DNA from 2 places in the Cupriavidus sp. CuC1 genome. Region 1 is predicted to be linked to the other one. Evidence: predicted binding sites of a transcription regulator. Region 1 holds the regulator's gene; the other holds the start of a gene.
The links. The regulator FNR, encoded in region 1, switches genes on or off when oxygen is low (the NO sensors DNR and NnrR bind a similar motif). The targets are predictions, from matches to a motif close to TTGATNNNNATCAA.

Region 1 (11,847 bases):
GACCAAGGTAGGGGCGGGCACCCGGCTGGCGGAGATCGTCGCCGTGCTGGACCGTGCGCTGGCGGAGAAGCCGCGCCTGGCCACGGTGGCCGACCGCGTGGCGGGCTGGTTCGTCGCCATCCTGCTGGTGCTGGCGGCCGTGACCGGCGCAGTCTGGTGGACATGGATCGATCCCGCGCGTGCGTTGCTGGTGACGGTGGCCGTGCTGGTGGTGAGCTGCCCGTGCGCGCTTTCGCTGGCCACGCCAGCAGCGCTGGCCGCGGCCGGGGCCGCGCTGTCGCGCCGTGGCTTGCTGCTGACGCGCGGCCACGCGCTGGAGACCCTGGCCAGCGTCACGGACGTGATGCTCGACAAGACCGGCACGCTTACGCAAGGGCGTTTCGCGCTGGTGCGCACGCAGCCCTTGGGCGATGCCGATGCCGCAGCCAGCCTGCGGCTGGCTGCGGCCATGGAACGCTCCGGCGAGCACCCGATCGCGCGGGGCATCGTGGAGGCTGCGCAGGCGCAAGGCCTTGCGCACGAGACGCTTGCCATCGACGCCATGCGCAATGTGCCAGGGCAGGGCCTCGAAGCCGAAGTGGATGGGCGGCGTTACCGCCTTGGCCGTCGCGAGTTCGTCGACGCGCTGTGCGAGCACGGCAACGCCGGCGGCCCAAATGCCGAGCTTGCCGGCAGCGAGCGCCGCGGCGCCACGCTGGTGTGGCTGGGCAGTGCTGCCGGCGCGCTGGCGGTGTTCGCGCTGGCCGATGTCGCGCGCGAGCAATCCGCGCGCTTGCTCAGCGAGCTGCGCGCGCTTGGCGTGCGCTGCCATCTCGTGTCGGGCGATACGCCGGCCACGGTCGGCTGGTGGGCCGATCATTTCCAGATCTCGCGCCGCGAGGGCGGCGTCACGCCTGAAGGCAAGCGCGAGTACGTGGCGCACCTGCAGCGCGGCGGCGCCGTGGTGCTGGCGGTGGGCGACGGCATCAACGATGCGCCGGTGCTGGCACAGGCGCAAGTCTCAATCGCCATCGGCAGCGGCGCGCCGCTGGCGCAGGCGGGCGCCGACGCCGTGCTGGCCCATGGCCGCGTGGCGGAGATCGCGAACGCGCTGAAGATGGCCCGCCGCACGCGTCGCGTGGTGCGCCAGAACCTGGCCTGGGCCTTTGCCTACAACGTGATCGCCATCCCGCTGGCGGCAACCGGCTATGTCACCGCCTGGATGGCGGGCATCGGCATGTCCGTGTCGTCGCTGCTGGTGGTGGCCAATGCCTGGCGCCTGCTGCGCGCCGGCAAGCTCGGAGACTGACGCCATGGACATGCTCTACCTGCTGGTGCCGATGAGCCTGGTGCTGGTTGCCGTGATTGCGGGCGCGCTTTGGTGGGCGCTGCATGCGGGACAGTATGATGATCTTGATAGGCCGGGGGAGGCGATTCTTCTTGATAACGATAGGCCGTGAATTATAGGCCGTGAATTGGGGTTGGTTGAATGGGGGGCAAGCGACACCCCTGCGTCAGCGGGGCTAGAAGCCTGGAAATGTCTCCATTCGCGTAAACGGCCAACCCCGCCTAGCCGCGCCAGCAGCTTGTATCCCGTTCCGCTGATTCGTTCGCAAAGTCTGTTGAGATTGGAGCGGGAATTGTAGGTTGGGGGGAAGTGGGCGATGTGTATTGCTTGTGGCTCGCTGACGCGGGAGTGTCTCTTGTGGGCGGGGTTTTCATGCTTCTAGCTGCTGTCGCGGCTGTGCGGTGTTGGCCGTTTTGGAACGTGTGAGATGTCACTTTTCTTTACTCGCCTCGCCCTCGTAAAGAAAGTAACCAAAAGAAAGCGATCCCTGCAGGAGGCTGGCTTGTCGGGGTTGCGTAGCCCGGTGGTCTCGTCGTCAGGCCCCGGGTTCTAATGGCCTCATGCCGTTACCGGTTTAAATGGCCACGATCCTGCGGATGACACCGGTTTCGTGGTGAGGCTGCTCGGTAGCGGCATCCCTGCTCATCCACACATCTGCCGGCACCGGTGCGAAGCGCCACGATATATCACGCCGTGATGGTTTCGTGGTGGGGTGGACGCGGTGGTGAATGCCTCGGCATTGTTTTTTCGGTGCCACCGCGCCCACGACGGAAACGGGACGCCTGCAACTTCGTGGCCGCCAGCGCCGCGAGCGACAGACGGCTTGAAGTTCGTGGTGGTTGCTACCGGTGGGGGCCACCACGAATCCCTGGGCATTGGCAGCGTCGTGGTGCCCTGAACCGGTAACGGCACGAGTCCGTTAGAATCCGGGGCCGTACGACGAAACCATTGGGGTTCCCAATGTCGCCATGCCAGCCTCCTGCAAGGATCGCTTTCTTTTGGTTACTTTTCTTTACGAGTAAAGAAAAGTGACATCTCACACGTTCTAAAACGGCAACACCGCACAGCCGCGCCAGCAGCTAGAAGCATCAAAACCCCGCCCTAGAGAGACACCCCCGCGTGAAGACGAGCGGTCCCAACTTGCCTCGATGGCGCGTTCGCGGAGTTTCCCGGCGTCGCTGGTTGCACGGGCACGCATCGCTTTTGGTTTCTGCAGCGGGCGAGCCAAATAGTGAGATAGCCAAGCGACTGCAGGTTACGCGTGCCACGGTGGGCATCAGAACCCAACCCGAAACGCCTCCTACGCCTCCAGGTTCCCCCCATTCCCATACCGCTTGATACAGATCAAGACGCCCATCCCCCTCTTTTCCTACAGTCACAACATCAATTCATGTTTATCCAATCTGGGGGTCTGAATGGCTGTCACCGCCGCGTATTCTCGCGCCGACACCTTCAATTACGGCGTCGTGCGGCAGTTTGCCGTCATGACGGTAGTCTGGGGGATTGTCGGTATGGCCGTAGGCGTTCTGCTCGCGGCACAGTTGATCTGGCCGGAGCTTAATTTCGACACGCCGTGGTTGTCCTTCGGACGCCTGCGCCCGCTGCACACCAATGCGGTCATCTTCGCCTTCGGCGGCAGCGCGTTGTTCGCCACCTCCTACTACATCGTGCAGCGCACCTGCCAGGCGCGGCTGTTCTGTGGCCCGCTGGCGGCATTCACGTTCTGGGGCTGGCAACTGGTGATCGTGGCCGCGGTTATCACGCTGCCGCTGGGCATCACCAGCTCGAAGGAATATGCCGAGCTCGAATGGCCGATCGACATCCTGATCACGCTGGTGTGGGTGGCCTACGCCATCGTGTTCTTCGGCACCATCATGAAGCGCAAGACCCGGCACATCTACGTGGCCAACTGGTTCTTCGGCGCCTACATCCTGACCATCGCCATCCTGCATATCGTCAACAACGCCGAGATGCCGGTGGGCATGTGGAAGTCCTACTCGGCCTATGCCGGCGTGCAGGACGCCATGGTGCAGTGGTGGTACGGCCATAACGCGGTGGGCTTCTTCCTGACCACCAGCTTCCTGGGCATGATGTATTACTTCATCCCCAAGCAGGCCGGCCGCCCGATCTATTCCTACCGCCTGTCGATCGTTCACTTCTGGGCGCTCAACTTCACCTATATGTGGGCCGGTCCCCACCACCTGCAGTTCACGTCGCTGCCGGACTGGGCGCAATCGCTCGGCATGGTGTTCTCGCTGATCCTGCTCGCGCCTTCGTGGGGCGGCATGATCAACGGCATCATGACCTTGTCGGGTGCCTGGCACAAGCTGCGCACCGATCCCATCCTCAAGTTCCTGGTGGTGGCGCTGTCCTTCTACGGTATGGCGACCTTCGAGGGCTCGATGATGTCGATCAAGACCGTCAACGCGCTGTCGCACTACACGGACTGGACCATCGGCCACGTGCACTCCGGCGCGCTGGGCTGGGTCGCGATGATCTCCATCGGCTCGCTCTACTACCTGATCCCGCGGCTCTTTGGCCAGAAGGAGATGTACAGCGTGCGCCTGATCGAGCTGCACTTCTGGATCGCCACCATCGGCGTGGTGCTGTACATCGCCTCGATGTGGATCGCCGGCGTGATGGAAGGCCTGATGTGGCGCGCCACGCAGCCCGACGGCACCCTGACCTACGCTTTCGTGGAAGCGGTCAAGGCCAAGTATCCCTTCTACCTGATCCGCTTGCTGGGTGGCCTGTGTTTCCTCTCGGGCATGCTGCTGATGGCCTACAACGTGGCCCGGACCATCATCGGCAAGCCCGCGGTGGACGCACTGATCCCGGCCAGCGTTGCCGCCTCCGCCCATTGATCATTCCAGGATAGAAACGATGTCCGAAAAACGAAGCTTCTTTACGCACGAGACCCTGGAGAAGAACATCGGCTGGCTGATCCTGTGCACCATCCTGGTGGTCAGCATCGCCGGGCTCGTCCAGATCGTGCCGCTGTTCTTCCAGCACTCCACCACCGAGCCCGACGCGGGGATCAAGCCGTACTCCGCGCTGCGCCTGATGGGCCGCGATATCTATATCCGCGAGGGCTGCGTGGGCTGCCATTCGCAGCAGGTGCGCACGCTGCAGGGCGATGTCGAGCGCTATGGCCACTACTCCACGGCTGGCGAGTCGGTCTACGACCATCCCTTCCTGTGGGGCTCCAAGCGTACCGGTCCCGACCTGGCGCGCGTGGGCGGGCGCTACTCCGACGACTGGCAGCGCATCCACTTGCGCAACCCGCGCGACGTGGTGCCCGAATCGGTGATGCCGTCCTACCCGTGGCTCGAGAAAGCCCCGCTGCAGGCCAACGATGTCCGCGACCGCATGCGTGCGCTGCGCCGCCTCGGCGTGCCGTACACCGACGCCGAGATCGAGCAGGCGCCCGCCACGCTGGCCGGCAAGACCGAGGAAGACGCGATGGTCGCCTACCTGCAGGAGCTTGGCATCGCCAAGCGCAATGTGCGCGTGGATACCGCGGCCGCGGCGCAGCCCGCGGCCACGCAGGCCAAGGAGTAAGCCATGGCAATGATCACCGCGCTTTCCACCGTGGTCTCGATGGCTGCCTTCATCGCCATCTGCTGGTGGGCCTGGTCGTCCGGGCGCAAGGCCGCCAACCAGGAGTCGGCCATGCTGCCGTTCGCCTTGCCCGCCGAGCCGCTGGACGAGAACGTCGATGCCGGCTACCGCATCGCGCGCCATGCCGGCGGCGCAAACAACACCAAGCAGGAATACTGAGTCATGAGCGACTTCTTCACGGATTTCTGGAGCTACTACATTGCCGCCATCGCGCTGGTCGGCATCGTCTGGTGCGTGTGGCTGCTGTTCTCCCAACGCAAGGTCACCAAGGTCGCTGGCGCCGCCGAAGACACCGGCCACGTGTGGGACGGCGACCTGCGCGAGCTGAACAACCCGCTGCCGCGCTGGTGGATGTGGATGTTCCTGCTGGCGTGCATCTTTGGCCTGGGCTACCTGGTGCTGTACCCCGGCCTGGGTTCCTACGCCGGCGTGCTCAAGACCTCCAGTCGGGTCGAGTTGGAGGCGCATCGCCAGGCGGCCGAGCAACTGCAGCGGGAGGTCTATGGCAAGTACATGCACATGGACGTCAAGCAGGTGGCGGCCGACCCGGCGGCGCGCGAGATCGGGCAACGCCTGTTTCTCAACTACTGCGCGCAATGCCACGGCTCCGATGCGCGCGGCAGCCGCGGCTTTCCCAACCTGACCGATAACGACTGGCTGTACGGCGGGGATCCCGAGACCATCGCGCAGACCATTACCAAGGGCCGCAATGGCGTGATGCCGTCGTTCGCCTCGACCATCGACGGCAAGCTCGCCGGCGACGTGGCGCAATACGCGCGTTCGCTCTCCGGCCTGGCTTACGACCCGATCCGCGCCTCGCGCGGCGAGAGCACGTTCAAGTCCACCTGCGCGGCCTGCCACGGTTCCACCGGCAAGGGCAACCAGGCGCTTGGCGCGCCCAACCTGTCGGACCGCGTGTGGCTGTACGGCAGTTCGGAGGCCAGCATCGTCGACGCGATCCTGAAGGGCCATAACAACCATATGCCGGCGCACGAAGAAATCCTCACGCCGGAGCGTATCCGCATGTTGACCGCCTATGTCTGGGGCCTGTCCAACACCGGGAGCGGCGCAGGCGAGGGGAGCAGGCAATGAGCCACCACGCTTGTGCTTGTCGGCCGGGCCCGCACCGCGGCGGGGGTGATCGCCGATGAACGCCCCCGGACCGGAGCCGCTTGGATCAAACGGGCCCGCATGGGCGCCGCATCGAGAGCCCGCAGCCGCGACGGCGGATGAGCAGACTTCGGATGAGACCCTGTATGAAGTCCGCCGCAAGATCTATCCGCGCTCGGTGTCGGGCGCGTTCTCGAGCTGGCGGGTCTGGATGGTGGTCCTGACCCAGCTGTTCTTCTATGGCATGCCCTGGCTGCAGTGGAACGGCCGCCAGGCCATGCTGTTCGATCTCGGCGCGCGCAAGTTCTATATCTTTGGCCTGGTGCTGTGGCCGCAGGACGTGATCTACCTTGCCGTGCTGCTGGTGATCTCCGCGCTCTCGCTGTTTCTCTTCACGGCGATCGCGGGGCGGCTGTTCTGCGGCTACGCGTGTCCGCAGACGGTGTACACCGAGATCTTCATGTGGATCGAGCGGCATGTGGAGGGCGACCGCTTTGCCCGCATCCGCCTGGACGGCGATCCGTGGAGCGCACGCAAGCTGCGCCTGAAGGCGACCAAGCACGCGCTCTGGATCGTGATCGCGCTGTGGACGGGCATTACCTTCGTCGGCTACTTCTCGCCCATCCGCGCGCTGGGCGGGCAGGTGCTGAGCCTCTCGCTGGGCCCGTGGCAAACGTTCTGGATGCTGTTCTATTCGTTCGCCACCTGGGGCAACGCCGGCTTCATGCGCGAGCAGGTCTGCAAGTACATGTGCCCGTATGCACGCTTCCAGAGCGTGATGGTCGATCGCGACACCTATGTGGTCACCTATGACGTGGGCCGTGGCGAGCCGCGCGGCAGCCGCTCGCGCAAGGCGGACCACAAGGCAGCGGGGCTGGGCGCGTGCGTGAATTGCAGCATCTGCGTGCAGGTCTGTCCCACCGGCATCGATATCCGCGATGGCCTGCAGTACGACTGCATTGGCTGCGGCGCCTGCATCGACGCCTGCAACCAGGTCATGGACAAGATGGCGTACCCGCGCGGGCTGATCCGTTATACATCCGAGAACGCCATGCGCGGCGCGCTCTCCGAGACCGTGGCGCGCAAGCGCCTGGTGCGGCCGCGCACGGTGATCTACTCGGTGATCTGGCTGGCGCTGGTCGTCGGCTTCATGGCCTCGCTGGCCATGCGCACGCCGCTCAAGGTCGACATCATCCGCGACCGCGGCGCGCTGGGGCGGGAAGTGGAAGGGCGCTGGATCGAGAACGTGTACCGGCTGCAACTGATCAACACGACCGAGGCGCCGATGCGCGTCGCCGTCAGCGCGGGCAGCAATGCGCTGAAGGGCTTGGCCGTGGAGTATGACCACGCTGCCGGCAACCTGGAGCCCACGTCCAATCGCTTGGTTCCCATCCGGGTGCGCGTGCCGATCGAGTCAGCGGAGCAGGGCACGCACAGGATCGAGGTCACGGTGACCGCGGTGCCCGATGAGGGCACGGGGAGCCATGGCGCAGAGATTCGACAGAGCACCAGCTTTATCGTGCCGCGCAATCTATGAGGCGGCACGGCACGCTGGATGCACCGATCCATACGCAACATGCGCGATCTAGATCTACAGGAGGCCAGATGACGCAGCAAAGCAATCCCTGGTGGAAGGAGCCATGGCCGTGGCTGCTGATGAGCGGGCCATTGGTGGCAATGGTGGCTTGCGGGGTCACGATCTGGCTGGCCATGACCCATCCGGACCCGCCCATTGTGGAAGGCGTGTCGCGGCACGGCCTGGTGGTCGAGAAGGCGGGCAGCGCGGCACGCCGGGCAACGCCGGTTGCGGCGCAAGCGAGGTGATCATGAGACTGCGCTGGCTGATGTGGGTGTTGTGGCCCGCCTTCCTGGTTGCCGGGCTGACGACCGCGCTGGTGTTCTCCATGGTCGATCCTGGCGACCTGCGCTTTTTCGGCCAGCCGGTCGAGGCATCGCGGGAGGCGGTCTACACCGTGGGATTCCTGATCGCGTGGGTGCTCTGCTCGCTGTCGAGCGGCTTGACGCTGTACACCATGCCCACGCGGCTGGCGGACACGGACGAGCTGGAATGAGTGCGATGCGCGCCTTGCCGGTTCAGGCCAGAAGGCGCGGCATCACGGCGGGCCGCCGCAGGCGAGGGCGGCTTGCGACGTGCACGTCAGCAGGACTTGTTGACGATCTGCTTGATCCCCACCATGTCGACCAGCTTGACGTGGCGCTGGCGGATCTGGATCAGGCCAGCTTCCGCAAAGCGCGAGAACAGGCGGCTGACGGTTTCGAGCTTGAGCCCGAGGTAGCTGCCGATTTCCTCGCGGCTCATGCGCAGCACGAACTCGGAGGCCGAATAGCCGCGCGCGGACAAGCGCTCGGACAGGTTGATCAGGAAAGCGGCAAGCCGCTCCTCGGCGCGCATCGAGCCGAGCGTGATCAACATGACCTGGTCCTGCGAGATCTCCTTGCTCATCAGGCGCATGAACTGATGCTGCAGGGAAGGCAGGACGTTGGACAACGTCTGGAGATCGCCGAAGCGCACCACGCAGACTTCGGTATCTTCCAGCGCGGTGGCGTCCGATGCGTGCTGCATCTCGCCGAGGCCGTCGAGGCCGACGACTTCGCCGGGCAGGTGGAAGCCCGTGATCTGCGAGCGGCCGTCTTCCATCGTCAGGTGGGTCTTGAGCGTGCCGAAGCGGATCGCGTAGACGGCGGTGAGAGGGTCGCCGAGGCGGTACAGGGTTTCGCCCTTGCGTACGCGCACCCGGTCCTGCACCAGCGTATCCATCTTTTCGAGGTCCTGCTGCGTCATGCCGACGGGCAGGCAGAGCTGGCCGAGCGAGCAGGTGGAGCAGCGGGGCGACATCTCGGTAATAGGAATGGAGGTGAGCAATTGAGGCCTGTCGGTTTAGCGCAGTCAATCAAGCGCGGTGTGGCAGGCGCATTGAGTTGAGAGCTTGACGTTGAGAGTCGTCGATGGGAAGCGCTATCCACATCGGCCCGGCGCGCGGGTCTGTCGGCGGTGCGCTATCTGTGCAGCGCGGCCTGCCGTGCCCGTCGTCATGTTGTTTTGCGAACGCGCGAACTGGCGCGGGCGCTGGGCTTCATGTTGATAGCGCCTCTTGAAGCTGCGGGGGCGCGTTGGGCGCATTTTACCGCGCCGGACGTTGCGATTGTGTGATTGGGAGGAGAAGTTGACCATAGGCGTGCTAATCAGCGTATTTACCCTGGCTTTGCTGGGCGGCGTGCATTGCGCCGCCATGTGCGGCGGGATCGCGCTGGCCGCGGAGCAGGGCGGCGTAGCGCGCGTGCCTGCCACGGTGCTCCGGCGTCCCGGCCATTGGTTGCTGGAACTGCTCGTCATGCATGCCGGGCGCCTCAGCATGTATGCGGTGCTGGGGGGCTTGCTTGGCGCCCTGGGGGCTGGCGTCTGGGGGGCGCAGTACCTGCCGCTGCAGCGCTGGCTGTTTGGGGTGGGCAGCGTGATGCTGGTGTTGTCGGGCCTGTGGATGTTGCGCGGGCGGACCATGGGTACTGGCTGGCTGGAGCGGCTTGCCGCCCGCGCCGCGGGCGGCTTGCTGCGCGGCCTTGGCGCCGTCGGCGCGTGCTTGCCGGCCGTGGCCCGGGCGCGGGGGCAGGGGCGGTTGCTGCGCCGCTACGGCATGGGGCTGGCCTGGGGGCTGGTCCCGTGCGGCATGGTGTACGGCGCACTTGCCATGGCGTTGCTGGCCGGCAATGCCCCGTCTGGAGCGCTGGTGATGGCCGTGTTTGGCCTGGGCACCCTGCCGAACCTGCTGGTCATCTCGGGCCTGTCCGGCTACCTCAGGCAGCTTTCGCGCCGCCCGGCGCTACGGGCCGGCGCCGGCCTCGCGGTGGTGGCCTTTGGCCTGGCCGGGGTGGCGCGCGCGCTGCTTTTGCCCCAGACGCTTGCCGCGCATGGATTCTGCCTGGTCTTCTGAAACGTTGTTCGTGGCGTATCTGTCACTTCCTCGATGAGGTAGCTGTGCGAATCGGTTGCAGGTTTGCCAGGGAATGTCATACAATCGCAAGAACAGCGATATCGCGCAGCGTATTTCATCGTGGCATCGTCAGGTAGCATCCGCTGCTCAGGGATGCATGCCAGGAACACCCGGGCAGGCAACAGCGCCAGGGACCGTTCCCCAACCGCCGTCCGGTTCAAAAGATTCGGTTCAAAAGACCAGCCACGGCAGGGCGGGGTGAAATAGGCCAGCAGGCCCGATATCCGTATTTTCTTGCACCCGGCGCGTTCGATGATAAACGCCGCGCCGGACAGGTCCGCCACATCAGGGGGAAGGCGCGACGCAAGGGCTCCGTCGACTGGCAGGTAAAGCCGGTGGCCGGGCGATCTCCTGCCGGTCAGGTCCGGCACCCGATGCAATAAAAGAAAGCGCACGGCTGGCATGCAACAAGCATGCGGTTGGCTGCGCGGCCAGATGGCGGTGGCAATCCCTACCGCTGAACCCGCAATCTCCAGTGCGCCCGGGATCAATCGGGGCGCAGGTGCAAAGACAGGCTGCACGCAATCAACATGAATACCCAAGAGGCGAAGATCGTCCTCGAGACCGCGCTGATCTGCGCGCAGGAACCCTTGCGCGTCAATGACTTGCGCCGGCTGTTTGCCGACGACGTCGGTGCCGACACCATTCGCGTGCTGCTCGAAGAGCTGCGCCGCGACTGGGAGCAACGCGGCGTGGAACTCGTGGCACTGGCCAGTGGCTGGCGTTTCCAGAGCCGCCCTGTCATGCGCGAATACCTGGACCGGCTGAATCCTGAAAAGCTGCCCAAGTACTCCCGCGCCGTGATGGAGACGCTGGCGATCATTGCCTACCGGCAACCGGTCACGCGAGGCGATATCGAGGAAATCCGCGGTGTCGCGGTCAGCACCGAGGTCGTTAAGAAGCTCGAGGACCGTAGCTGGATCGAGGTGATCGGCCACCGTGACGTGCCCGGGCGGCCCGCGCTTTATGCCACCACCAAGAATTTCCTTGATGACCTTGGCCTGCGTACGCTCGATGAATTGCCGCCGCTGGAAGACATCCAGGCCCAGGCGCAGGTCGCGCTGCTGAACCAGGAGCCAATCGATTTCGAGGCGCTGGGCACTGTGCCGGCGGATAGCGACGAAGAGGCATTCGCGGAACCTGGCGATGATCAGGCCGAGGCTGCCGCAGAGGCTGTGGCCGATGCCGGGGAGGGTGAATCGACCCATTCCGAAGTGGTTGCACCCGATGTTCTCGCGGCCGGTGCCGCGGATGGCATCGCCGATCTGGTGGATGCGTTTGAAAAGAAGGAAGCCTTGGTGCAAGCGGAAGCTGGGTTCCCACCCACGCCCGAGGCCGAGGCGGAAGTGCCGGCGACGCCGGAGCCAGACAGTGAGCCAGGGAACGAGCCAGGGAGCGAGCCGGTGTCCGCCGAGCCCACCGGCGCACGGCCTGGCGACACAGCCGACGAGCAAGCCGTCGCAGACGGTGAAACAAATGAGCAAACGGACACGCCCGCCAACGGTTACCACGTACAAGTGGACTCCGGCGAGCAGGCATCCGAAGTCCCGGGGGCGTCCAAGACGAATCCGGCGCACCCCAGCGAGCACGACGAGCACGACCAGCGCGTGTCCAACTGAACACCATGCAACATCCGAATGTGAATACCTTGTCCGATTCTGATCAAGACGTCCGCCAGGCGGATACGCCGGCCGGCGATGCCGGCAATGGCGCCGAAGGCGGCGCCGGCACCGATGGCGCGCCGCGCCGCAAGGGCCTGCGCCGTGGCTTGCGCAATCT
Region 2 (11,847 bases), on a different contig from region 1:
AGCCAAGCCTCGAGCATGTTGGCGATGAGTACGCCGGCCAATTGCGGGTCGATGGAGTGGGTGAGCGACAGCGGCGCCTGGCTCACCGACGCCCCTTAGAGCGCCTCGCGGCGGCGTAATAGTTCGCGATTGATCTCGCAAATCTCTTCGATGATCTCGCGGACCCGGTGATAGTTCGCCAAGCGTTCGGTGACGTCGGCGTGATCGGCTTGTGGCACGTAGTCCATTTGCGGTCGCCGGCCGGGAAAACTCACCGACAGATAGTACTTGGGGCCATGACCGGGGCCGTCGGCGCACTTGCAGCCAGGTTTGCCGCAGCGCTTGTAGCGCTCGATGAGCGAGCCACGCAAGAGCGTCTCCAACGCCGGCATGTGCCGCAGCAACTGTGCGCGACGCTTGCGTAAGGTAGACGACGGAATATCTTCCATGAGCGGACCACGTTAAAAACTGGTCTGATAGTAGGTCAATGAGATGCATTGATCAAGCTCCTTTGGTTGATGACTTCTTGGAGGACGAAGCGGCAAGCTGGTCGATCAACGCGATCAGCTCCAGCAGCATGCCCAGATCGAAGCGAGACACAGGGACCTCGCAATCGTCTTCGACTGCAGGCGCGCCCCAGTCGGTCCATTCGCGGGCAATGCTGAAGCTGCCGCGTTCTACATGACCCAGGAGCAGTGTGTCGACGCCCGCCACCCGGCGCGTCTTCAGGACTGGAAAACGTTGGCCCCGGAGCGGATGAAACGGATGGCGGATCTCAGCCCATCCCAAATGCTCGTTGAGCGCTTGTGCAGTTCGCGCTGATCGTCCCGACGGTGGTGGACCGGCTGATCCAGCAGGCGCTGCTGCAAGTTCTCCAACCGATCTTTGAGCCGGGGTTCTCCGAGTCGAGCTACGGCTTCAGGCCGGGGCGCAGCGCTCAGCAGGCGGTCTTGCAGGCACAGCGGTATGTGCGGGAAGGCCGGCGCTGGGTGGTGGACATCGACCTGGAGAAGTTCTTTGACCGGGTCAACCACGATATCTTGATGTCGCGGGTGGCCCGGCAAGTGAAGGACGCCCGGGTGCTCAAGCTGATCCGGCGGTGTCTGGAAGCGGGGCTGATGCGTGGCGGGATGGTCGAGGCGAGGAGGCAAGGCACGCCGCAAGGCGGGCCGCTGTCGCCGCTGCTATCGAACATCCTGCTGACGGATTGGGACCGCGAGCTGGAAAGGCGGGGCCTCGCGTTCTGCCGTTACGCGGACGATTGCAATATCTACGTGCGCAGCAAGACGGCGGGGCAGCAGTTGTTGGCCGGTATGACAGCGTTCCTAGCGGAGCGGCTGAAACTGCGGGTCAACGAGGCCAAGAGCGCGTGTGCGCGGCCTTGGGCGCGCAAGTTCCTGGGCTACAGCCTGACAGCCCACCGTCAGGCACGGCTGCGTATTGCGCCGGAAAGCCTGAAAAGGCTGACTGAGCGGGTGCGGGAACTGGTGCGTCCGGGACGGGGCAGGAGCCTGGCCCACACGATAGCGGCGCTGAATCCGGTGCTGCGCGGGTGGATCGGATACTTCCAGTACACGGAAGCGAAAGGCGTGTTGGAGACGCTGGACGGGTGGGTGCGGCGGCGGTTGCGCTGCCTACTATGGCGGCAGGCCAAGAGCCGCGCTACCCGCACTGTGATGCTGCGTCGGCAGGGCTTACCGGAGGATCGCGCGTGGCACTCGGCCCGCAATGGGCAGGGCCCATGGTGGAATGCTGGAGCTCGTCACATGGGCGCGGCCTTCCCGAAGGGCTACTTCGACGCCATGGGGCTGATCTCGCTGCTGGATACTCAGCGGCGCTTGCAGTCTCGTTCATGAACCGCCGTATGCGGAACCGCACGTACGGTGGTGTGAGAGGGCTGAGGGGGTGACCCCTCACCCTACTCGATCCCCCGGGGTGGCGTTCCGGGCTTGCTGTCGCCTTGTCCTGGATCAACCGGGGGAGGGCGGGGCGTGGCGCGCCACGGCCGCGAGGGTAGAATCCCGGGATGGCAAAGCGGCCCGGCGAGTGGCGTTTTGTTATCCTGGCGCGGCGCGCGCATGCGCGCTCAAGACCGCCGGAGCCCGCATACCGAGGATGCCCATGTCACTTGATTCGACCCTTACAACTTCCACGCCCGGCCCGGCCACTGCGCCCGCGTTCAACCTGATCCGGCCACAGCCCTATACCGAGTGGGCCCCGCAGGTCGATGCCGATACCAAGGCCGGGCTGCGCCGCGAGCTGGAGCAGGGCGCCGTGCTGTTCTTCCCGCAGTTGCGCTTCCGGTTCGAGCCTGGCGAAGAGCGCTTCCTGGATAGCCGCTGGTCGGATGGCAAGTCAAAGAACATCAACCTGCGCGCCAACGACCAGGCCGTGCGCGGCGCGACGGGCGGCGAACAGGACCTGCAGGACCTGTACCAGCTGATTCGCCGCTATGCCGAGTACAGCGAGAAGCTGGTGCTCAGCCTGTTCCCGGAATATGGCCCGCATATGGTGCGCGCCGGCACCTCACTGCGCCCGAGCGAGATCGCCGGGCGGCCGGTGAGCTGGCGCAAGGACGACACGCGCCTGCATGTGGACTCCTTCCCGTCCAACCCCATGCTGGGCCAGCGGCTGCTGCGCGTGTTCCACAACATTGACCCGCAGGCGCCGCGCGTGTGGCGGGTGGGTGAGCCATTTGGCGATTTCGCCAAGCGTTTTGTGCCGAAGACCAAGGGCATGTGGCCGGGTCAGGCGCGGGTGATGGAGATGCTGCATATCACCAAGCGCCGGCGCTCCGAGTACGACCATCGGATGCTGCAACTGCATGATCTGGCCAAGGCCGACCTGGAGTATCAGGCCAATGTGCCGCAGCAGGAATTTCATTTCCCGCCGGGCTCGACGTGGATCGTGTTCAGCGACCAGGTGCTGCATGCAGCTATGCGAGGGCGGGCCATGATGGAGCAGACTTATTACCTGTCGCCGAAAGCGATCTCGGACCATACGCATTCGCCGGAGGCGGTGCTGGCGCGGATGCTGGGGCGGCCGATGGTGGTGGGGTCTTAACTTCAAAGGCTTAAAGTCAAAGGCAGTTTCACCTCCCCTGCGGGGAGGCGACCTACTTTCTTGTCTCGCCAAGAAAGTAGGCAAAGAAGGCGACCCGGATGGGGCGAAAGACTCCTCGTCGGCAAGCCAAAAGAGCGGCCGGGACCCAAACTCACATCGCCTTAGGGCGATGCTCAGACATGGGTCCCTCTTTTCCGCTCTTTTGGCTTGCCGACGAGGCGCCGCATAACGGGAGATTCAAACCTTGACGGCTCGCTTCGCATCGCGCGTGGGTGTTTCCCGCCCCTTCGGGCGGGAAACACGGCTACCACAGTTGGTTGATCTTGCCGCTGGTTTGCTCCCCTCTCCCACTTGTGGGAGAGGGGCCGGGGGAGAGGGCGGGCGCTTCAAATGCCACCTGCGCGCCGGAAAAAACCGAAGGCTTCGCTTCAAGTGGCTCCTAGCCAAACCGCCCCTCTCCCCAGCCCTCTCCCCATGAGGGGAGAGGGAGCGACAGCTGTCGTCATGGCGCGCGGCTTTGGCCCGTTCGGCGGCTTCGTTCCACGCCGCAGGTTTTCCTTGTCATTCAGCGCATCAGCAACTTGATCATCGTTTCAAAGCGTTTCCCATAAGGCGGCTTCAGCAGCCCGGCGCCATTGATGCCGGACTGGCGGAAGATCGGCTTGAGCTTGGAGAAGGTCTCAAAGCCAGCCTGGCCGTGATACGCGCCCATGCCGCTGGGCCCCACCCCGCCAAAGGGGAGGTTTTCCTGGGCAATGTGCAGCAGCGTTTCGTTGATGCTGACGCCGCCCGCCACGGTCTGCGCCATCACGTGGTCGATCGTGCGGCGGTCTTTCTCGAACAGGTAGAGCGCCAGCGGGCGTGGGCGGGCGTTGATGTAGTCGATGGCCTCTTCCAGCGTGCGGTAGGTCACCAGCGGCAGCACCGGGCCGAAGATCTCTTCGCGCATCACGGTGGCGTCGGCGGGCACGTCCAGCAGCAGGACCGGGGCCAGCCGGCGGCGCTCCGGGTCCGAGGGCACTTGTGACAGCGGCACCACGCGCGCGCCGGCGCGGGCTGCGTCGCCAACCAGGCTGTCGAGCCGGGCGAAGTGCCGGGGGCTGATGATGGTGGTGTAATCGGGGTTGCCGGCATGGCCGGGGTGGCCCGGCGGGTCGGGGTAGAGCCGGGCGGCGCAGGCGCGTGCGGCTTCGACGAAGGGCTCGCGCAGCGCTTCGGGCAGCAGCACATAGTCCGGCGCGATGCAAGTCTGGCCGGCGTTGAGCAGCTTGCCCACCAGGATGCGTTCGACCGCGCGCTCCAGGTCCGCGCCGGGGCCGACGATGGCCGGCGACTTGCCGCCCAACTCCAGCGTGACCGGCGTGAGATTGGCCGCCGCCGCGCGCATCACATGGTGGCCGACCTGGGTTGACCCGGTAAACAGCAGGTGATCGAAGGGCAGGGCTGAAAAGGCGCTCGCCACTTGCGCGTCGCCATTGACCACCGTGACTTCGTCGGCGGCGAAGGCCTGCTGCGCCAGGTGCGCGAACAGCGCGGCGAAGCGCGGGGTGTACTCGGAGAGCTTGACCATGGCGCGGTTGCCCGCGACCAGCGCGCCCGCCAGCGGGCCCACGGTCAGGTAGAGCGGGTAGTTCCACGGCACCACGATGCCGATCACGCCCAGCGGCTGCGGCATCAGCCGCGACGTGGCGGGCTTGAACCACAGCCCGGTGCGAACCCGCCGCACCCGCATCCAGCGCTTGCCGTGACGCAGTGCATCGTCGATCCCGGCCACGCTGGGAAAGGCTTCGAGCAACGCGGTTTCCTGGCGCGGGCGGTTGCCGAAGTCGGCGCTGATGGCTTGCGAGATCTCGTCCATGTGCTCGGTCACCAGCGTGCGCAGGCGCCGCAGCCGGTCGGCGCGCACTTCCCAGGCCGGAGCCTGGTCGCGCCGCGAGGCGGCGCGCATGGCGTCGAATACGGATGACATCTCGGGCACTTCTCTCATGTCGCGCTCTCCTTGGGGTCGTGCGCTGCCCTTGGCGCGCGCGGCGTCTAGATCCTCGCACCATATGCCATGCGGCTGCGGCTGACAATGGAGGCCGGCCACTAGCCGCGTGCTTCAAACAACCGTATTCAACGCCCCTTCCATCGTCCTTTCCAGTGCCCCGGCAAAGCCCTACACTGATTTCGCGGCATGCACTCGGCGTGCCAGCCAGACCGGGTTGGCCGGCCATGCGCGGCCCGCCCCGAAGCGTTCGGCGCGACCCCGGCACACTGACCTCGGACCAGGCGGGGAGACGGATGGAAACCACCTTTGACTATCTCGTCGTTGGCGGCGGTTCGGCGGGGTGTGCCCTGGCCGGGCGGCTGGCCGACAGCGGCAGCGACAGCGTGGCGGTGCTCGAGACCGGCGGCCACGATCACCATGTGCTGGTGTCGACGCCGGCGGGCTGCGCGGTAATGCTACCGCGCGCTGGCAGCCATAATTACGGCTACCGCACCGTGCCGCAGCCCGGGCTGAACGGGCGCCGCGGCTACCAGCCGAGCGGGCGCGGCCTGGGGGGCAGTTCCTCGCTCAATGCCATGATCTATACGCGGGGCACGCCGGCCGACTACGACCGCTGGGCCTCGGCCGGCTGCGACGGCTGGGCCTGGGACGATGTGCTGCCCTATTTCCGCCGGGCCGAATGCAACGAGCGCGTGGCCGGGCGCGATGACGATCCCTTGCACGGCGGCAGCGGCCCGCTTCATGTGTCGGACCTGCGCACGCCCAATCCCTTTGGCCAGCGCTTTATCGAGGCGGCCCAGCAGGCCGGCTATCGCCGCAACGACGACTTCAACGGCGTGGACCAGGAGGGCGCTGGCTGGTACCAGGTGACCCAGCATGGCGGCGAGCGCTGGAACGCCGCGCGCGCCTACCTGCACCGAGGCGACGCCGCCGACCGCGCCAGCAACGGCGGGCGCGACAACCTGCATGTGATGACGGGCGCGCAGGTGCTGCGCGTCGAGTTCGAGGGCCGCCACGCGGTGGGCGTGACGGTGCGGCTGGATGGCCGCGAGACCCTGTTGCGGGCACGCCGCGAGGTGATCGTGTCGGCCGGCGCGTTCGGTTCGCCGCAACTGCTGATGGTGTCGGGCGTCGGACCTGCCTCGCATCTGCGCGAGCTAGGCATTCCCCTGGTGCACGACCTGCCGGGCGTCGGCGCTAATCTGCAGGACCATCTGGACATCATCGTGCATAAGCGCGTGGCGGCGTCCGAGCTGTTCGGCGTGTCTGTTGGCGGCGCGTTTCGCCTGCTGGCCGAGATCCTGCGCTACCGGCGCGAGCGCACCGGCATGCTGACTTCCAACTTTGCCGAGGCCGGCGCCTTCCTGAAAAGCCACGCCGGGCTGGACGAGCCGGACCTGCAGCTGCATTTCGTGGTCGGCATGGCCGATGACCATATGCGCCGCATCCGCCTGGGCCATGGCTACTCCTGCCACGTTTGCGTGCTGCGCCCGAAAAGCCGGGGCGAGGTACGGCTGGCTTCGCCCGATATCCGCGAGGCGCCGGTGATCGACCCGTGCTTCCTGTCGGACCCGCGGGATCTCGACGGCCTGGTGGCCGGCGTGCGGATCGTGCGCCGCATCCTGGCCCAGCCGCAACTGGCGGCGTTCGGCGGCAAGGAGCTGTATTCGGCGCACTTGCCGGCCGATGGCGGCGACGACAGCGCGATCCGCGCCATGATCCGCGCCCATGCCGACACCATCTACCATCCCGTCGGGACGTGCCGCATGGGCATGGACGAATATGCGGTGGTCGACCCGCAGCTGCGCGTGCGGGGCGTGGAAGGCTTGCGCGTGGTGGATGCGTCGATCATGCCGACGCTGATTGGGGGCAATACCAATGCGCCGGCCATCATGATCGGCGAGCGCGCGCATGACCTGATCCGGCACGGTCCTCGGGTGGTATTGCGGATGGCGGAGATATTGGCGGTGTAAGGGGCGGGGATCCGCCCTCACACCCGTGCTCAGGTTGTCGCCAGGCGGAAGGTCGATACCGTATCGCGCAGCTTGCCGGCCTGGTCATCCAGCGACTGCGCGGCGGCTGCCGCTTCTTCCACCAGCGCGGCATTCTGCTGGGTGACCTCGTCCATCTGGCCCACGGCCTGGTTGACCTGCTCGATGCCCGCGCTCTGCTCATCGGAGGCCGCGGCGATCTCGGCGATGATGTCCGACACGCGCTTCACTGCATTCTGGACTTCGCTCATCGTCTTGCCGGCATCCTCGGCCTGCGCCGAGCCGGTGCGCACGGTGTTGACCGAGCTGTCGATCAGGTCCTTGATTTCCTTGGCGGCGCTGGAAGAGCGCTGCGCCAGGCTGCGCACCTCGCCCGCCACCACCGCGAAGCCCCGGCCTTGCTCGCCGGCGCGCGCGGCTTCCACCGCGGCATTGAGCGCCAGGATGTTGGTCTGGAAGGCGATGCCCTCGATCAGGCTGGTGATCTCCGCGATGCGGTTGGAACTGGTGCTGATCGCGCCCATGGTTTGCACCATCTGCTGCACGGCGGTGCTGCCGTGCTCGGCCACGCTGGCGGCGTTGCCGGCCAGGCCGCTCGCCTGGCGCGCGTTGTCGGCGTTCTGGCGCACGGTGGTGGTCAGCTCTTCCATGCTTGATGCGCTCTGCTCCAGCGAGGCAGCCTGCTGCTCGGTCCGCGCCGACAGATCGGTATTGCCCGCGGCGATCTGGCGTGCCGCCACGCCGACGGATTCCGTCGAATGGCGCACTTCGCGCAGCGCCACCGCCACGCGTTCCAGCAGGCGGTTGAAGGCGGCCGCGGTACGGCCAATCTCGTCCATGCGTCCGACCGGCGCGCGGCGTTCGAGGTCAAGCGACTCGCTGACGTATTCCAGGGTGTGCTCGATCTCGGCCAGGCTGCCGCGGATACGGCGGTACAGGGTGGCGGCGAGGAAACCGGTCACCAGCACCGCCATGGCGATGATCGCCGAGAACGCCGTTACCGCCGTGTGGTATTGCGCGCGGTTGCTCGTCACGGCATGGTCGCCGAGGTCGCCGTTATACGTAATGTGATCGTCGATCGCTTTGCGCAAGGCAATCGACGCATCGTTCAGCTCGCCGCTCACCAGCATGTCCCGGACTGCGCCGAAGTCGTTGGCGCGCGATTTCTCCAGCATGGCGGCACGCCCTTCGCGGTAGCGCTTGAGCGCGGCGCGGTCGGCGTCGAGCATCTTGCGATCGGTATCGTCGCTGATGTCGTCGCGCTCGTACTTGGCGGCCGTGGCGTCGAACTTCTCGTCAGCGCGAGCCAGCGCCGCTTCGGCCTCGCTCTTGGCCTTGGCATCATCGCTCATGGCGTGCTGGTAGAGCGCGATGCGCATGGCGTTGACGTTGTCCTTGAGGCTGCCAAGGGTGCGCACGCTGCCCAGGGTGTTGTTGTTGAAGTACTCGAAGCGCTGCTCCGACTGGCTGAGCTGCCAGATGCCGCCAAGGCCGACCACGAGCAAGGCGAGTAAGGCTAGGGATAAGGAAAGCAGCAGGCGTTGGCTGATGTTCATGTCGGGATGTCGGCACCCCGCATGGCAGGGCGCTCCGCTGATGAGTAAAGGGGATGAAAGGGGATTAATGGGCACCTATGTATTAAATGTATGCCCTTAGTGTCATAGGGTTTACGGCAGGTCTTGTCCCACTTGTAGCGGACGAGGCAAATTAATATGTGGAGGGGTGTGGCGAGCCTTGGGGGGAGGCCCAGCACCAGGCGTGAGCGCCGCCACGAGCAGACGCGATGCCACCACGCGCCGGCATGCCGGCGCGTTGCCGTGCTATCTGGCAGGGGCCGCCAGTGGTCCAGGCGCTTTGACGCGCCGGTGGCGTCAGGCCGGCCAGGCGCGCGCCACCACGCTTGCCAGTGCGGCGTCATCGCCCTCCAGCGTGCCGAACACGCGGCCGTGCTGGCGTCCCAGCCGGCTGGCGGCGAAGCGCTCGGCATCGTCAGCATCGGCGTGGGCGAGCATCAGCGCCGCCTGCGCGGTCAGCACCAGGCCCTGGGCAAAGCGCCGCGCGCCGGCTTCCAGGTGATCCGGCGCGTCGCGCAGCATCGCCTGCAGCGAGGCGAGTTCGGCCCGCACCGCCGGATGGCCGCCGGCGCGCCGGGCGAGGTCCTGCAACAACCGGGCGGCGTCCTCGGGGTTGCGCTGGAGCGCGCGCAGCACGTCCAGGCACATGATGTTGCCGGAGCCCTCCCAGATCGAGTTGACCGGCGCCTCGCGGTACAGCCGCGCCATCGGGCCCTCCTCGACGTAGCCATTGCCGCCCCACACCTCCATGGCTTCGCCGGTGACCTCGATGGCGCGCTTGCAGATCCAGAACTTGGCCGCCGGCGTGACGATGCGCTTCCACGCGGCGGCCAGCGGATCGGCGTCGGCCCGCTCGAAAGCGTGCGCCAGCTCCATCATGAGCAGGGTGGCGGCCTGGCTTTCCAGCGCCAGGTCGGCCAGCACATTGCGCATCAGCGGCTGGTCCGCCAGCAGGCGGCCGAAGGCCATGCGGTGCCGCGCGTGGTGGATGGCCTGCACCAGCGCCGCGCGAATGATGGCGGCGCTGCCGATCACGCAGTCCAGCCGGGTATAGGTGGCCATTTCGATGATGGTCGGGATGCCGCGGCCTTCCTCGCCGATCAGGATGCCAGTGGCCTCAAGGAATTCCACTTCGCTGCTGGCGTTGGAGCGGTTGCCCAGCTTGTCCTTGAGGCGCTGGATCTGCACCGGGTTCTTGCTGCCGTCGTCGCGAAAACGCGGCACGAAGAAGCAGGACAGTGGCCCGTCCTCGGCGCCCATGCGCGCCACCACCAGGTGGGCATCGCACATCGGCGCGGAGAAGAACCACTTGTGGCCGGTGAGCGCATACTCGGCGCCGCGGCCCTCGCCGCGCATGGGGCGTGCGACGGTGGTGTTGCTGCGCACATCGGAGCCGCCCTGCTTTTCCGTCATGCCCATGCCGATCATCACGGCGTGCTTGTCGCGCCAGGGCAGGTCGCGCGGATCGTGCTCGGTGGCGAACAGCTTCGGCCCCAGTTCCGCGAACAGCGACGCTTCCTTCTGCAGCACCGGGATGCTGGCGAAGGTCATGGTGGGCGGGCACAAGGATCCGGACTCGGCCTGCGCCTGCAGGAAGTAGCCCGCCGCGCGCGCCACCCACGCGCCGTCGCGGGGCTGCGCGAACGGCAGCGCCTGCAACTGCTGGCTGCGCAGCAAGGCCAGCAACGCATGCCATGCGGGCGGAAATTCCACTTCGTCGATGCGCTCGCCGGTGCGGCTATGCGTATGCAGTTCCGGCGAGTGGCGATTGGCCTCGGCCGCCCACTGCTGCACATCGGGTTTGCCCAGGCGGGCGCCGAAGACCTCCAGCGCACCGGCGTGCCAACCGCCGCCAAGCCGTTCCAGCGCGGCCCGCAACGCGGGATCGCCGGTGAACAGGTTGTAGTCGGTCAGGTCCGGGACCTGGTTGAACACGCGGTGGGTGGCGGCTTCGGTCATGAGGTCTCCTGTGCAGTCTTCTGCGAGCGTTGCGCATGGGCATGTCTGATTGCATGGTAGAGCAAGCGGCGGGCTATGTGCTGGGGCGGCAAGCCCCGCAAAGGGGCTTGCTCGGAGTGCCGGGGCCAGCGCTTGACCGTCGTCCTGCACTGCAACAAGGGGATAAGCCCACTGAAACGCACGACACTCCAGATTGAAACAGGGGTGGTCAAGCTCCAAGCCTTGTGCTTAAATTCACCCCGTTGGATGAAACAGGGGTGCCGTACGGATGGGCCGTGCGGCTGAGAGAGTCCCTTCGAACCCGATCCGGCTAGTACCGGCGTGGGAAGTTTCATGGTTACCGAACAGCTCCTGCCTTCTCCAAGGCACATGACCCGGCCACACCGCCGCGGCCATGCTCACAGGGCTCCTGGTTTCGTCCATCCCCGCAAGAGAGAGGACGACACCCATGGCCCGCACAAATTCCGCCCCCGCCGCATCTTTCGAGTCGCTTGAAACCGATCTCGACAAAAAGTTCGCCTATCCGGCATCCAGCAAGACCTACCTGACCGGCAGCCGCCCCGATATCCGCGTACCGCTGCGCACGATCCTGCAGACGTCCACGCGCACGGACAAGGGCGAGATGTCCAATCCGCCGATTCCGGTGTACGACACCTCGGGCCCGTACAGCGATCCGGACATCCATATCGACCTGAAGTCGGGCCTGCCGTCGGTTCGCGGCAAGTGGATCGAAGAGCGCGGCGACACCGAAGTGCTGCCCGGCCTGTCGTCGGAATATGGCCTGGCGCGCGCCGCCGATCCGGCCACCGCCCACCTGCGCTTTGCCCAGCTGACCAACCCGCGCCGCGCCAAGGCCGGCGCCAATGTGTCGCAGATGCACTATGCGCGCCGCGGCATCATCACGCCCGAGATGGAATACGTGGCGCTGCGCGAGTCGCTGAACCTGCAGGCGCTGTACGACAAGCCCGAATACAAGGCGCTGCTGCGCCAGCACCCCGGCAATGCGTTGGGTGCGTCGCTGCCGCTGCGTCCGGAAGACATGACGCCGGAATTCGTGCGCCGCGAAATCGCCTCCGGCCGCGCGATCATTCCCGCCAACATCAACCACACCGAGCTGGAGCCGATGGCGATCGGGCGCAATTTCCGCGTCAAGATCAACGGCAACCTGGGCAACTCTGCCGTGACGTCGTCGCTGGCCGAGGAAGTGGAAAAGATGGTGTGGTCGATCCGCTGGGGCGCCGACACCATCATGGACCTGTCCACCGGCAAGCACATCCACGAAACCCGTGAA

Region 2: a site for FNR is predicted at 1,940-1,953, ahead of ACGLHR_RS43600 (Kdo hydroxylase family protein). Genes of this name have one in related genera too.

Annotation. Positions count from the first base shown of each region.
Region 1 covers NZ_JBIUHC010000194.1:5,152-16,998, forward strand. The annotation lists gene ACGLHR_RS44985 (heavy metal translocating P-type ATPase) at 1-1,288, shown strand, start outside; gene ccoS (cbb3-type cytochrome oxidase assembly protein CcoS) at 1,293-1,439, shown strand; partial or broken gene ACGLHR_RS44995 (helix-turn-helix domain-containing protein) at 2,476-2,602, shown strand; gene ccoN (cytochrome-c oxidase, cbb3-type subunit I) at 2,743-4,191, shown strand; gene ccoO (cytochrome-c oxidase, cbb3-type subunit II) at 4,211-4,888, shown strand; partial or broken gene ACGLHR_RS45010 (cbb3-type cytochrome oxidase subunit 3) at 4,892-5,026, shown strand; gene ccoP (cytochrome-c oxidase, cbb3-type subunit III) at 5,111-6,040, shown strand; gene ccoG (cytochrome c oxidase accessory protein CcoG) at 6,096-7,595, shown strand; gene ACGLHR_RS45025 (hypothetical protein) at 7,664-7,882, shown strand; gene ACGLHR_RS45030 (hypothetical protein) at 7,885-8,130, shown strand; gene fnr (fumarate/nitrate reduction transcriptional regulator Fnr) at 8,217-8,942, opposite strand; gene ACGLHR_RS45040 (sulfite exporter TauE/SafE family protein) at 9,244-10,008, shown strand; gene scpB (SMC-Scp complex subunit ScpB) at 10,599-11,687, shown strand; partial or broken gene ACGLHR_RS45050 (23S rRNA pseudouridylate synthase B) at 11,693-11,847, shown strand, end outside.
Region 2 covers NZ_JBIUHC010000178.1:2,470-14,316, forward strand. The annotation lists gene ACGLHR_RS43585 (DUF6788 family protein) at 96-428, opposite strand; gene ACGLHR_RS43590 (DUF5372 family protein) at 481-768, opposite strand; gene ltrA (group II intron reverse transcriptase/maturase) at 786-1,835, shown strand; gene ACGLHR_RS43600 (Kdo hydroxylase family protein) at 2,101-3,042, shown strand; gene ACGLHR_RS43605 (coniferyl aldehyde dehydrogenase) at 3,608-5,029, opposite strand; gene ACGLHR_RS43610 (GMC family oxidoreductase N-terminal domain-containing protein) at 5,326-7,005, shown strand; gene ACGLHR_RS43615 (methyl-accepting chemotaxis protein) at 7,035-8,579, opposite strand; gene ACGLHR_RS43620 (acyl-CoA dehydrogenase family protein) at 8,895-10,556, opposite strand; TPP riboswitch at 10,800-10,901, shown strand; gene thiC (phosphomethylpyrimidine synthase ThiC) at 11,005-11,847, shown strand, end outside.